Regions from separate parts of the Pseudoduganella aquatica genome, predicted to be linked through region 3. Evidence: predicted binding sites of a transcription regulator. Region 3 holds the regulator's gene; each other region holds the start of a gene.

Region 1 (3,271 bases), 2.2 Mb from region 3:
TGCGCATGAACAGGAAGGAGCCGCCCCAGATGGCGGCAAGCAGGAAAAGGCGCAGCAGGTTGGCAGTGCTCATGGTCGGACTCGGTGAGGTGGGCGGCGCTATTGTGCGACAGGCGCGCCGCACGCGCCAGCCGGTTCTTGCTTTTGAATTCGCTCAGGTCACCACGCAGGCGTTCGGCGCATCCGGCGTGGACGGCGCTTCCGGCGAGGCGGCGTGCTTGACCTGCAACGCGGCCGGCACGCCGTTCTTCACCGCCGTCATTTCGGCCAGGATGGAAATGGCGATTTCGGCCGGCGTCTTGCTGCCGATGTAGAGGCCGATGGGACCATGCAGCTTGTCCAGCTGCGCTTCCGTCACGTCGAACAGCTGCAGGCGTTCGCGCCGCTTGGCGTTGTTGAGGCGCGAGCCGATGGCGCCCACGTAGAAGGCGTCCGACCGGAGCGCTTCCATCAGCGCCAGGTCGTCCAGCTTGGGATCGTGCGTGAGCGCGACGACGGCGCTGCGGTGGTCCAGGCGCATTTCCAGCACCAGGTCGTCCGGCATGGCGTGCACCAGCTGAACGCCGTCCACCTGCCAGCCGGCGCGGTATTCCTCGCGCGGATCGCACACGGTGACGTGGTAGTCCATGGCGGTGGCGATCTGCGCCAGGAAGCGCGACAGCTGGCCTGCGCCGATGATGAGCAGGCGCCAGCGCGGGCCGTGCTGCGTGACCAGTTCGCGCCCTTCGCGCAGCTCCAGCACATTGCCCACGCCGGTGTGGGACAGCGCCACGGCGCCGCTGCGCAGGTCCAGGCGGCGCTCCACCAGCTGGCGCTGCTCCAGCATGTCCAGCAGCTCGGCGATGCGGCTGTGCGCGCCCAGCGGTTCGATTGCCAGTTCTATGGTGCCGCCGCAGGGCAGGCCGAAGCGGTGCGCCTCGTCGGCCGTGATGCCATAGCTGACCACTTCCGGCGCGCTGCGCGTGATGCCCTGTTCGCGCACGCGGGCGATCAGGTCGTCTTCTATGCAGCCGCCGGAGACCGAGCCGACCACGCGGCCGTCGTCGCAAATGGCGAGCGTGGCGCCTATCGGGCGCGGGCTGGAGCCCCAGGTCTTGATGACGGTGACGAGCTCGGCGCGGTGGCCTGCTGCGACCCAGGCGGCGCTGGTTTTGAGTACTTCGAGGTCGATGCTATCCATGGGCTTAACTATACTACGGCGCCGCCGATTCGTTTTTTGTCGGAATTCTTTACACTGGCGAGCGGCAAAAAGTTGCCCAAAATCCTAAGTTATTGATTTATAGTAAAAAATATTGTTTTCAAGAAAATGGCATGATTGTTGCTTGTATGGCTCCCATTGATTAAAAATATCCAATAGGAAAGAACAATGAGCAAGCGTTTCATGTCCCGCACCGCCGTCGCCGCTGCCGCCCTGCTGCTGGCCGGTTCCGCCGCCGCCACCACGCTGACCAGCAAGCTGAGCGTCGATAACGGCTTCATCGCCTACATCTCGACCAGCGATACCGTCACGGGTACCGAGTTCAGCCGCGGCGCGGATTGGGGCACCACCATCACGGGCACGGCCAATCTGGTGAATGGCGTTACCTACTACCTGCACATCTACGCTTACGATGACAACGCCAGCCCCACCGACGCGGCCGGCCTGCTGGGCCAGTTCAACCTGGGCGATGACAAGCACCTGTTTTCCAATGCCAGCACCGTGCTGACGACCAATACCGTCAACTGGAAGGGCAACAACACGGGTTTCAATATGCCGTACACCAGCCTGACCAACCTCGGCGCCGATGGCATGCAGCCCTGGGGAAATCGTCCTGAGATCGCCGATACCGCCCGCTGGATCTGGGCCGGCAATTCGGTGAGCCAGAACGTTGCCTACTTCAGCACCAAGATCACCGCCGTGCCTGAACCTGGCAGCATAGCCCTGTTCGGCCTGGGCCTGGCGGGCCTGGCTGCACTGCGCCGCAAACAACGCGCATAAAGCGGCGCGCATAAAAACGAACCGGCCGCGAGGCCGGTTTTTTTTAGCGCAGCTTGCGGCGGCACACGTAGCGGTAGGCCGTGTCGGTATGGCTGCCCGCTGCGGGCTGTTCCGCGTCGTATTGCTCGTACTTGAAGTTGCCGACCGCTTCGCCGCGCGCCAGCGTGGCCGGGTAGAAGGTTTGCGCCAGCAGGGTCACGCTGTGCTCCTTGCAGGAATACAGGTATTGCGCCTTGAGCGAGCGGTAGGTCTTGCCGTCGGCGGAGGTTTGCGGCTTGCTGTAGGAGACCAGGGTCCAGGCCTTGCGCGCGCCCTCGGCGCCGTCGTCCACCTTGGCCACGCTGGCCTTGTCCACGTAGAGGGTGGCGGCGCCGTTGCCGGACAGCTTGCTCCAGTTGGCGCCCTGCGCCTTGCTTGCCGCCTGTGCGGTGCAGGACAGCGTGAGCAGCGCCGCCAGCAGCGGCAGGGCGGCGCGGTTCATCAGGGCACCAGCGGCTTCTTGGTGGCCAGCTTGGTCTTGATCTCGGCCACGGTCTTGTCGATGGCGGCAAAGCGGACCGTGGTGGCCGGGTGCAGGGCGGTGTAGCCGTTCATGACCGAGGCCGGATATTGCGTCGCCAGGCGCTGCCAGAAGGGCTTGGCGCGCTCGATGCTGTAGCCGGCGCGCGCCAGCATGTACAGCGCCAGGCTGTCGGCCGCCGTGTCCATTTCCTGCGGCACCGGCTTCAGGCCGCCGCTGCCGATCAGCAGGGACAGGTCGGGCTTGGTGCGCACCAGGTTGTCTATCATGCTGCCCACGGCGGCGGTGTTGCGCATGGCGCCGGCGTGGCCCAGCACATTGTGGGCGATGTCCTTGGCCAGCACGTAGGCGATGGCCTCGTCGCTCTGGGCGAAGTTCATCATGCCGCGCGTGATCAGCACGCGCTGGCCGTCGGCGTAGGAATTGATGTTGTCGGCGTTGCCCAGGTGGACGCGGATGGCGCAGGCGCGCGTGACCGGCACGTTCAGCGTCTGGTTGCCGCCGTTGCGGGCGATGGTCATGTTCAGCGCGGCCTGCTTGCCCACCAGCGGGCCGAGTACCTCGGCCGCCTGCGATTCGGCGTCCGGGCCGCCGGGCAGGGCCTTGCCTTCGACGGACACCAGGCCGTCGCCCTTGCGCAGGCCGGCGCGCGCGGCGCCGCTGCCGGCCAGCACCGAACTGACCTGCAGGCGTTCGCCGTAGCCCAGCACGGCGTTGGCCGCGTCGGAGTATTCACCCGGGTAGGAGTAGCGGTTCTGCGCGGTGAAGCCGAG
Region 2 (3,271 bases), 670 kb from region 3:
GCTGCTGCTGGCGGTGGTGGTGGGTTCCGGCATCATGGCCGAGCGCCTGGCGGGCGGCAATGCCGCCATCGCCCTGCTGGCCAACGCGCTGGCCACCGGCGCCGGGCTGGTGGCGCTGATTTTGATGTTCGGCCCGGTCTCCGGCGCGCACTTCAACCCCGTGGTGACGCTGTCGGCCGCCTGGCAGGGCCGGCATCCGGCGCGCGAAGTGCTGCCCTACCTGGCGGCGCAGCTGGCGGGCGCCTTCGCGGGCGTGGCCGCCGCGCACGCCATGTTCGGGCTGGACGCCTACACCGCCTCGGCCCATGCGCGCACCGGCGCGGCCCAGTGGTGGAGCGAATTCGTGGCCACCTTCGGGCTGCTGGGCGTCATCATCGGCTGCACGCGCAGCCGGCCGGGCGCCACGCCGTTCGCGGTGGCGGCCTATATCACCGCCGCCTACTGGTTCACCGCCTCCACCTCGTTCGCCAATCCCGCCGTCACGCTGGCGCGCAGCGTCAGCGACACCTTCGCCGGCATCCGTCCCCTGGACGCGCCCGGCTTCATCGCGGCGCAGCTGCTGGGCGCGGCCGCCGCCACCGTCTTGTTCCGCTGGCTGTACGCGGAGAATAAGGAGTCTTTATGAGCATCCCCAACCTGCCCAACATCAAGCCGGACCTGTTGGACACCCCCACCCTCGCCAAGCTGGCGCCGGTGGGCGAGCTGGACCATCCGCCCCGCATCCTCATGCTGTACGGCTCGCTGCGCGAGCGCTCTTTCAGCCGCTTCCTGGTCTACGAGGCGGCCCGCATCCTGGAGCACTTTGGGGCCGAGGTGAAGATATTCGATCCGATGGAGCTGCCCATGGCCGGCAGCGTGCCCGAGACGCATCCCAAGGTGGTGGAGCTGCGCGAACTGAGCTTGTGGTCCGAAGGCCAGGTGTGGTGCAGCCCCGAGCGCCACGGCGCCATCACGGCGGTGATGAAGAACCAGATCGACTGGATCCCGCTGGAACAGGGCGCGCTGCGGCCCAGCCAGGGGCGCACGCTGGCGGTGATGCAGGTGTGCGGCGGATCGCAGTCGTTCAACGTGGTCAACACGCTGCGCCTGCTGGGGCGCTGGATGCGCATGTTCACCATTCCCAACCAGTCCTCGGTGCCGATGGCCTACAAGGAATTCGATGAGGATGGCCGCATGCGTCCCTCAGCCTACTACGAGCGGGTGGTGGACGTGATGGAGGAGCTGTTCAAGATGACGCTGCTGCTGCGCGGCCGGACCGCATACCTGACCGACCGCTACAGCGAGCGCAATGAACGGGCGGTCAAGGCCATCGACCGCCAGATAGGGAAGATCTGATCAGGCCTGGCCGGTGGCCTTGCGGCGGCGCGCGGCGAGCAGGCCCAGCAGGCCAACGCCGGCCAGCGCCAGGCTGCCTGGTTCCGGCACGCGGGAGAAGTTGGCGGCGGTAATGCCAGGGCTGGACGCCCACGAACCCTGGAAAATGCTGACGTAGGTGTTGGAGCCGGCGATATACAGGTCGTTCGAGGTCCAGCCATGCGTGGCGTCAATGAACCAGTCGCTGGCGGCGAAGTTGGTAAAGCTCATCGAGATGGTGAAGGCATTGGTGGTGATCACGTTGTCGAAGTGGTTGTAGCCGTCCTGGAACATCCACTTGATGCCGCTGTTGATGCCGTTCGAGCTGGTGGTGATGGTGCCCGTGCCTTGCGCGTTCAGCAGGCTGGAATCGAACGACACATAGCCGGTGATGCGGTCCGACGTGGTGTACGGGCCGCTGACCGAGGTGAAGGTCGGGCCGTTGAAGGCGTAGGTCATCGGGGTGGCTTGCACGGCTGCGCAGGTGGCCAGGGTAGCGAGGGCGATTGCCAGTTTGGAGATCAGTTTCATGGGTGCGAAAAGTTGTTGATTGATATTGATTTTTATCTTAAAGCAATTATTGTTCCATCCATGTAAGATCAATAACTTAGGCGAAGTCCATGTATTATTTGATGCTAAATATTCCATCACTGTAAAATTTTCCGACACTGCCATGAGCCTTATCCGCCCAGCCACCGCCGCCGATGCGCCCGCCATTGCCGCCATCTACAACCACTACGTCGCCACCACCACCATCTCCTTCGAGGAGGAGCCGGTCTCCGCCGGGGAAATGGCGGGCCGCATCGAGAGCGTGGGCGCCAAGCTGCCGTGGCTGGTGTGCGAGCAGGACGGCGTCGTCCTGGGTTACGCCTACGCCACCCCTTGGCGTGTGCGCAGCGCCTATCGCTTTTCCGTGGAGAGCAGCGTCTACGTGTCGCCGGAGCATCCGCGCAAGGGCGTGGGCACCCGCCTGTACCGCGAGCTGCTCGACCAGCTGCGCGCGCGCGGCCTGCACATGGTGATAGGCGGTATCGCCCAGCCCAACGAGGCCAGCGTGGCGCTGCACGAATCCATGGGCTTCAGGAAGGTGGCGCACTTTTCCGAGGTCGGCATGAAGTTCGGCCGCTGGGTCGACGTTGGCTACTGGGAGCTGAAGCTGGCCTAGCTTTCAGCACAGCGCCGCCAGGCTGGCGAAGGACAGCACATTATCCGGCCGCAGCAGCGCCAGCCAGGACCAGGCGCACACCGCCGCCAGCACCGCCCACAGCAGCAGGTTGTGCAGCGGCTTCATGCGGGCGCCATCTGCTGCGCCGCCAGGGCGCGGTCGTCGATGGGCCAGTGCAGCAGCGCCGCCACCAGTCCCACGCCCACCGACGCCGCCCACACCAGGTCGTAGGAGTGCGTGGCGTCGAACACGGCGCCGCCCAGCCACACGCCGAGGAAGCCGCCCAGCTGGTGGCCCACGAACACCAGGCCGAACAGCGTGGAGATGTATTTCACGCCGAATACCTGCGACACCAGCCCGTTGGTCAGCGGCACCGTGCCCAGCCACGTCAGTCCCATGGCGCAGGAGAACAAATAGATGCTGGCCGTGCTGATGGGCGCGGCGATGAACAGCAGCATGGCCGCCGAGCGCGCGCAGTACAGCCAGGCCAGCAGGTGCTTGCGCCGGTAGATATTGCCCAGCTTGCCGCACCAGTAGGTGCCCGCCACATTCGCCAGCGCCACGATGGCCAGCGCCATCACGCCGGTGTTGGCGGAAAAGCCCTGGTCCAGCAGGTAGGCCGGGAAATGCCCGGCGATAAAGGCCAGCTGGAAGCCGCAGGCGAAAAATCCCAGGTTCAGCAGCCAGAAGCCCCGGTGCGACAAGGCCTCCGCAATCGCGCGCCGCATCGACTGGCCGGGCTGCTGCGGCGCG
Region 3 (3,271 bases):
GGTGGAGGAGAATATCCGCGCCGTGCTGGAGATCCAGAAGGTCAACGGCAAGGCGCTGACCAAGCAGGAGATCAATGAGCGCCTGGACCGCCTGCTGGCCGACCTGCAGATCGAGAAGCTGCGCGAGAACGCCGCGCTGTCGCTGTCGGGCGGCGAGCGCCGCCGGGTGGAGATTGCGCGCGCGCTGGCCACCAACCCGCGCTTCGTGCTGCTGGACGAGCCATTCGCGGGCGTCGATCCGATCGCCGTGATCGAGATCCAGCGCATCGTGCGCTTCCTCAAGGAGCGCGGCATCGGCGTGCTGATCACCGACCATAACGTGCGCGAGACGCTGGGCATTTGCGACCGCGCCTACATCATTAACCAGGGCAGCGTGCTGGCGTCCGGCCGTCCGGACGACATCATCGCCGATGAATCGGTGCGGCGCGTCTACCTGGGCGAACACTTCCGCATGTAATTCCTGAACCAGCCCATGAAACAGTCACTGCAACTCCGCACCTCTCAGCACCTGGCGCTGACGCCGCAACTGCAGCAGTCGATCCGATTGCTGCAGCTGTCCACGCTGGAGCTGCACCAGGAACTGGAACAGCTGCTGGGCGAGAACCCGCTGCTGGAGCGCCTGGATGATCCGCTGGACCGCTCGCTGCGCCTGCTCGGCGACGGCGCCATCAACCAGACCCAGTCCGACGGCGCCGACGCGTCGCCGGCCGACGTGGGCGCGCCGGCGCAGGACAGCGCGCCGGCCGGCGAGGGCGACCCCTTCGACGGCGCCGGTGGCGACAGCGCCAGCGGCGCCGAGGCCGACACCGACTGGAGCGACGCCGGCCGCAGCAAGGCGCCGGACGACGAGGACTCGCGCCCGCAGCTCGAAGCGAGCCACTGCACCTTGCGCGAGCACCTGATGGAGCAGATGCGCGTGACCGTGCAGCAGCCGCGCGACCGCGTGCTGATGGAGCTGATCATCGACGCGCTGGACGAGAACGGCTACCTGGAAGAGCCGCTGGAAGAGATCCATGCGCGCCTGCCGGAAGAGGCGGACGTGGAGCTGGAGGAGCTGCAAACGGCGCTGACCCTGCTGCAAAGTTTCGACCCCATCGGCGTGGGCGCGCGCAGCGCCTCCGAGTGCCTGGCGCTGCAGATCAAGCGCATGCCCGGCGTGCCGCTGGTCACGCGACGCATGGCCATCTGCATCGTGGAAAAGCACCTGGCCTGGTTCGCGCAGCGCGAATTCAACAAGCTGAAAAAAGCCCTCGATTGCGACGACGAGGACCTGCGCGAAGCGCAAGCGGTGATCCGCCAGTGCAACCCGCACCCGGGCGCCGAGTTCGCTTCCGACGTGTCCGACTACGTGGTGCCGGACGTGATCGTGAAGAAGGCGCGCAATGGCTGGCAGGTCTCCTTGAACAACGACGTGATGCCGCGCCTGCGCGTGAACGCGCTGTACGCCAACATGCTCAAGCAGGGAAAAGGCGAGTCGGCCATGGGCGCGCAGCTGCAGGAAGCCAAGTGGCTGATCAAGAATATGCGCCAGCGTTTCGACACGATACTGCGCGTGGCGCAAGCGATAGTAGAAAGACAAAAGAACTTTTTCAGCCATGGCGCGGTTGCCATGAGACCCCTTGTGTTGCGTGAAATTGCTGATACACTGGGACTACACGAGAGCACTATTTCTCGGGTAACAACTCAGAAATACATGCTGACTCCGCATGGGATGTTTGAGTTGAAATATTTCTTTGGCAGCCACGTCGCCACCGAAGCAGGAGGAGAAGCATCCTCGACGGCGATACGGGCGCTGATAGTGCAACTGACAGGAGCAGAAGACCCGAAAAATCCTTTATCCGACAGTAAGATTGCGGACATGCTGGGAGAACAGGGCATGGTAATTGCGCGACGGACTGTTGCCAAATATCGCGAAGCCTTGAAAATCCCTCCGGTAAGTCTGCGTAAAGCTTTGTAGTTTTACTTGGGTTCCCCTGCGCTCAAATAACATTCGATAGCGCATGAGCCCTTATCTTTAGGAGTGTGTATGAATCTCACCATCAGTGGACATCATCTCGAAGTGACCCCCGCCATCCGTGAATACGTGCAGAACAAGCTGGAACGGGTAAAGCGCCATTTCGATCAAGTTATTGATATTGCTGTCATCCTGACTGTAGATAACCTCACCGAGAAAGACAAAAGGCAAAAAGCCGAGATCAACCTGCGCATGTCCGGCAAGACTGTGTACGTGGAAAGCCTGTCGCAAGACCTGTATGCTGCCATCGATACGCTGATCGACAAACTGGACCGCCAAGTCATGAAGTACAAGGCCAAAGTGCAGGAGCATGGCCACGACGCCATCAAGCATCTCCCGGACACCTACGAGCCAGCCGCCACCGCATAAGACGGTCACCGGCACTCCCAACAAAGGGCGCATCTGGCGCCCTTTTTTGCGCCCGCGCTAAAATGGCTGTCTAACAATCATAGAGACAATCAGCCATGAGCGAGCACGTCATCACCCAGGTTGCCAACGGCGCCGGCATCATCACCCTCGACCGCCCCAAGGCGCTCAACTCCCTCTCCCTCGACATGGTGCGCGCGCTGACCGCCGCCCTGCTGGCCTGGCGCGACGACAGCGCCGTGGCCGCCGTCGTCATCCGCAGCAGCAGCGAGAAGGCCTTTTGCGCCGGCGGCGACATCCGCTTCTTCCATGAAGTGGGGAACGCCACGCCGCAGGGAGGCAGCGCGCTGCTGGAGGACTTCTTCACCGAGGAATATGCCCTCAACCACCTGATCCACTATTACCCTAAACCGTATATCGCATTAATGGACGGCGTGGTGATGGGCGGCGGCATGGGCATCTCGCAGGGCGGCCCCGGCTGCGGCGTGCGCATCGTGACGGACCGTACCAAGATGGCCATGCCGGAAGTGAACATCGGCCTGTTCCCGGACGTGGGCGGCAGCCATTTCCTGTCGCACGCGCCGGGCAGCCTGGGGCGCTACCTGGGCCTCACCGGACTGACCGTGGGCGCTGCCGACGCGCTCTACGTGGGCCTGGCGGACTACTACGTGCCCGAGGCCCGCTGGAGCGCGCTGGGCGAGCTGCTGCAGGCCACGCCCGGAGCAGGCCTGCGCGATGCGATAGCGGCCTTTGCAGGCGCTGCTGGCAGTGCTGGCGCTGGCGTGCTGGAAACGGAGCGCGCCGCCATCGAGCGCCACTTCGCGGCGGACAGCGTGGCGGCCATCATGGCCTCGCTGGCCGGCGACGAGGGCGCCTTTGCGCAGAAGGCGC

The links. Region 3 encodes sigma-54, which starts transcription at its own class of promoters, with help from an activator protein. Its sites were predicted from a motif close to TGGCANGNAANCTGCTTT; they were not measured.
Positions count from the first base shown of each region.
Region 1: KT882_RS25285 (PEP-CTERM sorting domain-containing protein) is a predicted target of sigma-54. The motif match lies at 1,308-1,325, and genes of this name have one in related genera.
Region 2: KT882_RS01420 (PEP-CTERM sorting domain-containing protein) is a predicted target of sigma-54. The motif match lies at 1,924-1,941, and genes of this name have one in related genera.

Region 1 is NZ_CP086370.1:5,668,560-5,671,830, reverse strand. Features, by position in the region: gene KT882_RS25295 (DMT family transporter) at 1-73, opposite strand, end outside; gene KT882_RS25290 (XdhC family protein) at 155-1,180, opposite strand; gene KT882_RS25285 (PEP-CTERM sorting domain-containing protein) at 1,367-1,978, shown strand; gene KT882_RS25280 (surface-adhesin E family protein) at 2,022-2,459, opposite strand; gene KT882_RS25275 (M48 family metalloprotease) at 2,459-3,271, opposite strand, start outside.
Region 2 is NZ_CP086370.1:329,827-333,097, reverse strand. Features, by position in the region: gene KT882_RS01430 (aquaporin) at 1-625, shown strand, start outside; gene arsH (arsenical resistance protein ArsH) at 622-1,335, shown strand; gene KT882_RS01420 (PEP-CTERM sorting domain-containing protein) at 1,336-1,884, opposite strand; gene KT882_RS01415 (arsinothricin resistance N-acetyltransferase ArsN1 family B) at 2,027-2,518, shown strand; gene KT882_RS30630 (hypothetical protein) at 2,522-2,644, opposite strand; gene KT882_RS01410 (MFS transporter) at 2,641-3,271, opposite strand, start outside.
Region 3 is NZ_CP086370.1:1,002,184-1,005,454, forward strand. Features, by position in the region: gene lptB (LPS export ABC transporter ATP-binding protein) at 1-457, shown strand, start outside; gene KT882_RS04445 (RNA polymerase factor sigma-54) at 473-1,957, shown strand; gene hpf (ribosome hibernation-promoting factor, HPF/YfiA family) at 2,027-2,383, shown strand; gene KT882_RS04455 (enoyl-CoA hydratase/isomerase family protein) at 2,479-3,271, shown strand, end outside.